DNA from 3 places in the Edwardsiella piscicida genome. Region 1 is predicted to be linked to each of the others. Evidence: predicted binding sites of a transcription regulator. Region 1 holds the regulator's gene; each other region holds the start of a gene.
What was found. Region 1 encodes PurR, which represses purine synthesis genes. Its sites were predicted from a motif close to CANGCAAACGTTTGCNTG; they were not measured.
Positions count from the first base shown of each region.

Region 2: purM (phosphoribosylformylglycinamidine cyclo-ligase) is a predicted target of PurR. The motif match lies at 1,195-1,212, and genes of this name have one in related genera.
Region 3: purT (formate-dependent phosphoribosylglycinamide formyltransferase) is a predicted target of PurR. The motif match lies at 1,175-1,192, and genes of this name have one in related genera.

Region 1 covers NZ_CP090968.1:1,784,192-1,786,393, reverse strand. The annotation lists gene purR (HTH-type transcriptional repressor PurR) at 353-1,378, shown strand; gene L1P05_RS08170 (ABC transporter permease family protein) at 1,383-2,202, shown strand, end outside.
Region 2 covers NZ_CP090968.1:1,185,398-1,187,599, forward strand. The annotation lists gene purN (phosphoribosylglycinamide formyltransferase) at 1-40, opposite strand, end outside; gene purM (phosphoribosylformylglycinamidine cyclo-ligase) at 52-1,095, opposite strand; gene upp (uracil phosphoribosyltransferase) at 1,365-1,991, shown strand; gene uraA (uracil permease) at 2,096-2,202, shown strand, end outside.
Region 3 covers NZ_CP090968.1:1,945,944-1,948,145, reverse strand. The annotation lists gene purT (formate-dependent phosphoribosylglycinamide formyltransferase) at 1-1,129, opposite strand, end outside; gene cfa (cyclopropane fatty acyl phospholipid synthase) at 1,560-2,202, shown strand, end outside.

The sequences.
Region 1 (2,202 bases):
TGACACCTCATGTTTTACGTTCTGTATCAATTTTTACTGACTTAAGAATTCGCACAAAACCCGTGTTAAATCATTTTTACATAAATCACATCTTAAAACACGCAGAAAATCTTATGATTACATCCTGCGCAAATCGCCAATTAGTGCTTCCCCTTTTGCCTGAGATCAGACAGAATTTGCGGTTTACTGCCGCGTGCCGACGCTATAATTCTAAACAAGAAATGGCAAACGTCACCCTATTGCGCAAACGCGCCGGCGCCGAGCCGCGCTGTCAGGCGTATTTTCCGATGCACGCAGGCAAACGATTAACAAAACGGCGACGCAGCGCGTACGCCTAGGAGTCATTTGTTTCATGGCAACGATTAAAGATGTGGCAAAGCGCGCAGGCGTATCGACCACCACGGTGTCTCACGTCATCAATAAAACCCGCTTTGTCGCCGACGAGACCAAAGCCGCCGTCTGGGAGGCCATTAAAGAACTACACTACTCCCCCAGCGCCGTTGCCCGCAGCCTGAAGGTCAACCACACCAAATCCATCGGCCTGCTGGCGACCTCTAGCGAGGCGCCGTACTTTGCCGAGGTCATCGAGTCGGTAGAGAATAGCTGCTACAGCCAAGGCTATACCCTGATCCTGTGTAACTCCCACAATAATCTGGAGAAGCAGAAAGCCTACCTGGCTATGCTGGCGCAAAAGCGCGTCGACGGCCTGCTGGTGATGTGCTCCGAATATCCGGAGAACCTGCTGGAGATCCTTGAGGACTACCGTCATATCCCGATGGTGGTCATGGACTGGGGCACCCGCCGCAGCGACTTTACCGATGCTATCCAGGACAACGCCTTCGAGGGCGGCTATCTGGCCGGCCGCTACCTGATCGAGCGCGGCCACCGCGACATTGGCGCCATCACCGGCCCGGTATCGCGCAACACCGGCGGCGGTCGCCTGCGCGGTTTCCTCAAGGCGCTGCAGGAGGCCAACATCACGCCGCAGGAGAGCTGGCTGGTCGAAGGCGACTTCGAGCCGGAGTCTGGCTATGCGGCGATGCAAAACATTCTGTCGCAGAAGCAGCGCCCGACGGCGGTGTTTGTCGGCGGCGATATCATGGCGATGGGCGCCATTTGCGCCGCGGACGAGATGGGGCTGCGCGTACCGCAGGATATTTCCGTCATCGGCTACGACAACGTGCGCAACGCCCGCTACTTTACCCCGGCGCTGACCACCATTCATCAGCCCAAGGAGCGCCTTGGCGCCATGGCATTCGACATGCTGCTCGATCGCATCACCAGCAAGCGCGAAGACGCCCAAACCATCGAAGTGCATCCTAAGCTGGTTGAGCGTCGCTCCGTGGCCGACGGGCCGTTCATCGACTACCGCCGCTAAGCGCGTGTCCCGGCTGGTCCTGTTTCCCGCGCTGGTGCTGCTGTCCGGCGCACTACCGCTGGCGGCGATGGTTCCGGCGACCCTACTGCCGCTGACCGAGCAAAATGCGGGACAGGCGCTGCTGCAGCTGCTGCAGTGGCCCGCGCTGGGCCGCAGCCTGGCTCTGTCGCTGTGGATAGCGCTAGGCTCCTCCGGCGGCGCCCTGCTGCTGGCGCTGGCGCTGGCCGGGCTCACCCTACGGCGTCAGCGTCAGCACACGCTGGCGCCGGCGCTGCTGCTGGCAGCCCCCCACATCGCCCTGGCCACCGGCCTGCTGATGCTGCTGGCGCCAACCGGCCTGCTGTGGCGCCTGATGGCGCCGCTGTTTGACTGGCAGCAGCCGCCCGATCTGCCGCTTCCCAACGATCCCTACGGCCTGAGCCTCTCGCTGCTCCTGCTGTTAAAAGAGACCCCCTTTTTCTATCTGCTTACCCTGAATCTGGCCGCCCGCTGCGCCGCGCAGCGGCAGCTGCGCATCAGCGCCGCGCTGGGCTATCCCCCGGCGCAGGGCTGGTGGCGCATCGTGGTGCCGCAGCTGCTGCCGGGGCTACGCCTGCCCATGTTCTGCGTCCTGGCCTTTGCCCTGTCGGCGCTGGATCTGGCGCAGCTGCTCGGTCCGCAGCGGCCGCTGCTGTTTGCGCAGCTGCTGTGGCAGTGGATTGCCGACGGTGGACAGACGGCGCTGGCGGCCCTCGGGGCGCTGCTGCTGATGCTCTTAAACGCGCTGGCGCTGCTGCTCTGGTATGGCATTGAACACCTGTGGGTCGCCGTGGGTCGCCGTCCCC
Region 2 (2,202 bases), 600 kb from region 1:
TGCTGCCTTGGCCGGAGATCAGCACGACGATACGCTTCATGGCATGCCCCCTCAGCGCAGGATCTCGACCTGCGGCTCGTCGCCCTGCGCCTCAGCGATATGGCCCAGCAGCCAGGCCTGTTCGCCGGATTGGCTCAGGCGCGCCAGCGCGGAGTCGACCTGTGCCTGCGGCAGGGCGATTACCATCCCGACGCCGCAGTTAAAGGTGCGGTACATTTCGCGGCGGCTGACGTTGCCGGTCTGCTGCAGCCAGTCGAAGACGGCCGGCCACTGCCAGCTGCCTTCGTCGATGACGGCCTTGGCGCCGGCCGGCAGCACGCGCGGAATGTTCTCCCAGAAGCCGCCGCCGGTGAGGTGGGCGAGGGCGTGCACCTCATGGCTGGCGATCAGATCCAGACAGGCGGCGACGTAGATACGGGTCGGCGCCAGCAGGTGGTCGGCCAGCGGGCGCCCGGCCAGCATGGTCGTGCGCGGATCGCAGCCGCTGACCTCCAGGATCTTGCGGATCAGCGAGTAGCCGTTGGAGTGTGGCCCGCTGGCGGCCAGGGCGATCAGGGCATCGCCGGGGCGCACCTGGCTGCCGTCGATAATCTGGGACTTCTCGACCACGCCGACGCAGAATCCGGCCACGTCGTAGTCTTCGCCGTGGTACATGCCGGGCATTTCGGCGGTTTCCCCGCCCACCAGCGCACAGCCGGCCTGTTTACAGCCCGCCGCGATCCCGCCGATGACGCTCGCCGCGGTATCGACGTCGAGCTTGCCGGTGGCGTAGTAATCCAGGAAAAACAGCGGCTCGGCGCCCTGAACCACCAGGTCGTTGACGCACATGGCCACCAGATCGATACCGATGCTGTCGTGGCGCTGCAGATCCATCGCCAGACGCAGCTTGGTGCCGACGCCGTCGGTACCGGAGACCAGCACCGGCTCACGGTATTTTTGCGGCAGCGCGCACAGTGCGCCGAAGCCGCCCAGGCCGCCCATCACTTCAGGTCGGCGGGTCTCTTTGACGACGCCTTTAATTCGGTCAACCAAAGCGTTGCCAGCATCAATGTCTACGCCGGCGTCTTTGTAACTGAGAGCGGTTTTGTCGGTCACTGCGTAAATCCCCATGGCGGTTAGGCGTGGTCCGTCGGCAGCGCGATGAGGCGTCCGCGAACCCTGCGGAAAAAGTCAGGCGGCGCAATTCTAGCAGCCAAAGCAAACGTTTGCTATCCCGTAATGCCCGACGGTAACGTTTTCGCACGACAGGTAACAGAGTGTTTCTTTATTGATTGAGATCATGCTTTTTCCTCTGGCAAGCGGGCGAAAAGGCGGTATAATCTCGCGATTTTTTTGGGCGCAGAACAGCTACATGGGAGAAAAAAATGAAGATCGTTGAAGTGAAACACCCGCTTGTGAAACACAAACTGGGTTTGATGCGTGAAAATGACATCAGCACCAAACGATTCCGTGAACTGGCCTCTGAAGTGGGCAGTTTGCTGACCTATGAAGCGACCGCAGACCTCGAAACAGAAAAAGTAACCATTGATGGTTGGTGCGGCCCGGTCGAAGTTGAACAGATTAAAGGGAAAAAGATCACCGTGGTGCCGATCCTGCGCGCAGGACTGGGCATGATGGAAGGGGTGCTGGAGCATGTGCCGAGCGCCCGTATCAGCGTGGTGGGGATCTACCGTAACGAAGAGACGCTGGAGCCGGTTCCCTATTTCCAGAAGCTGGTCTCCAACATCGATGAGCGTATGGCGCTGGTCGTCGACCCGATGCTGGCCACGGGCGGCTCCATGATCGCCACCATCGATCTGCTGAAGAACGCTGGCTGCCGCTCCATCAAGGTGCTGGTGCTGGTGGCGGCGCCGGAAGGCATCGCCGCGCTGGAGAAGGCGCACCCGGACGTGGAGCTGTACACCGCCTCCATCGATCGGGGCCTAAACGATAAGGGTTACATTATTCCGGGTCTAGGCGACGCCGGCGATAAAATATTTGGTACCAAATAACCCGTGAGCCGACTTGTTAGTCGGCTTTTTTTTGGCGTGACGCCGGGAGCGTCACGCCCCTTTCAAACACCAATACTATCGATTAACGAGAGAGGAAATACACCATGACCCGTCGCGTCATCGGCGTCAGCGAGCGTCCGCCGCTTCTGCAAACGATTCCGTTGAGCTTTCAGCACCTGTTCGCCATGTTTGGCGCCACCGTGCTGGTTCC
Region 3 (2,202 bases), 160 kb from region 1:
CCGTTTCCGTACTCTCTCCCCAGGCCAGCGCGACGCCGAGGCGCCGCACGCCGTCGATGTGCGGCTTGCCAAACAGGCGCAGCTGGGTTGCCGGGCGCAGCGCCTGCGAGAGATTGGCGAAGGTAACGTCGTCGCTGTGCAGCGACGGCAGCAGTACGGCGGATGCGCTGGGGCCAAACTGGCGGATCACGCCGATCGGCAGCCCGAGAAACGCGCGGACATGCAGCGCAAACTCAGAGAGATCCTGCGAGACCAGCGTGACCAGCCCGGTATCGTGGGGGCGGGGGGAGACCTCGCTGAAGATCACCTCGTCGCCGCAGACAAACAGCTCTACGCCAAACAGACCATATCCCCCCAGCGCCCGGACGACCGAGGCGGCGATCGCCTGCGCCCGCGCCAGCGCGGCAGGGCTCATCGCCTGCGGCTGCCAGGACTCGCGGTAGTCGCCCTCCTGCTGGCGGTGCCCGATCGGCGCGCAGAAGTGGATCCCGTCGCTGGCCTGTACGGTCAACAGGGTTATCTCGAAATCGAAGCGAACCTCACCCTCTACGATGACGCTGTCGGCGTCACCGCGGGCTCCCTGGCGGGCGTATTGCCAGGCGGACGCCACGTCGTCGTCGCCGCGCACGATGCTCTGTCCCTTACCCGATGAACTCATGACGGGCTTGACGAAGCAGGGATAGCCGATCTCGGCCACCGCCTGGCGAAACGCCTCGATGCTATCGGCAAAGCGATAGGGGGAGGTGGGCAGCGCCAGGGTCTCGGCCGCCAGGCGGCGGATCCCTTCGCGGTTCATCGTGAGCTGTACTGCCCGGGCGCAGGGAACGACGCGTTGGCCGTCGCTCTCCAGCTGCAGCAGCGTTTGCGTTGCGATGGCCTCGATTTCCGGCACGATATAGTCAGGGCGCTCGCGTTCGATAAGCGCCCGCAGGCTGTCGCCGTCGCGCATATCGATGACGTGGCTACGGTGGGCGACCTGCATGGCCGGCGCATCGGCATAGCGATCCACGGCAATCACTTCCAGACCGAGACGCTGACACTCAATAGCGACCTCTTTGCCGAGCTCACCGGCGCCTAACAGCATGACGCGGGTTGCATGGGGACGAAGGGCGGTTCCGATTGGCTGCATGGATTCTGTTCCTGTTCACTCGGGGAAATCATCGTCGGCAGTATATACGAAACCGTTTGCGTGGCAACGAGAAAGATTTTATTACAATGAGCAACAAAACGATAAGCTTTAAATAACCTTTTGTATTTCATTGTGTTGACTATGGGCTGCCGGGGATGCTTTACACAATTGTGCGCTATGTCTCACTAGAGCGTTTTCGCCGTCGGAGGCAGGGATATACTGGAAAAACGGGGGATAGACGGGGCGCTGAATAACCACTTCTAGCGCGGCCTTCCCCTCTCGGCGCGTAAGGCGCCGCAGCTTGAAGATTTGTATTATAAATAATATTGTATGATTAATTGTTTTGGCCGGAAGGGAGCCGGTCGCTTAAGACTTCAACAGCGCTGCGCAAACGCAGGAGTGCATCGGGTGCAGCGGGAAGGTATGTGGAATGAGTAGTGCGACCTGCATTGAAGAAAGCGGATTAAAACAGGATAACTGGTACCGTATCGCGGAAGAGATGCTGAGCCGGGCGGGGATTACCATCAATGGCACTCAGCCTTATGATATTCAGGTAAAAAACCCGCAGTTTTTTCACCGTGTACTGCAAGAGGGATCCCTGGGACTGGGCGAAAGCTACATGGATGGCTGGTGGGAGTGTGAGCGGCTGGATATTTTCTTCCAGCGCATTCTGACCGCCGGTCTGGATACCCAACTCCCGAAGCACGCTGCTGACATTGTACGCATCGCGTCCGCGCGGATCTTTAATCTACAGAGCCGTAAACGCGCCTGGATCGTCGGGAAAGAGCACTACGATTTGGGGAACGATCTGTTTAGCCGGATGCTCGACCCGTATATGCAGTACTCCTGTGCCTATTGGAAAACGGCGCAGACGCTGGAGCAGGCCCAGCAGGATAAGCTGAAGCTGATCTGCGAGAAGCTGCAGCTGCAGCCGGGCATGAAGCTGCTGGATATCGGCTGCGGCTGGGGCGGGCTGGCGCAGTATGCGGCGGAAAACTACGGCGTCTCCGTTGACGGGGTGACGATTTCCGCCGAACAGCAGAAGATGGCGCAGGCGCGCTGTCAGGGGCTGG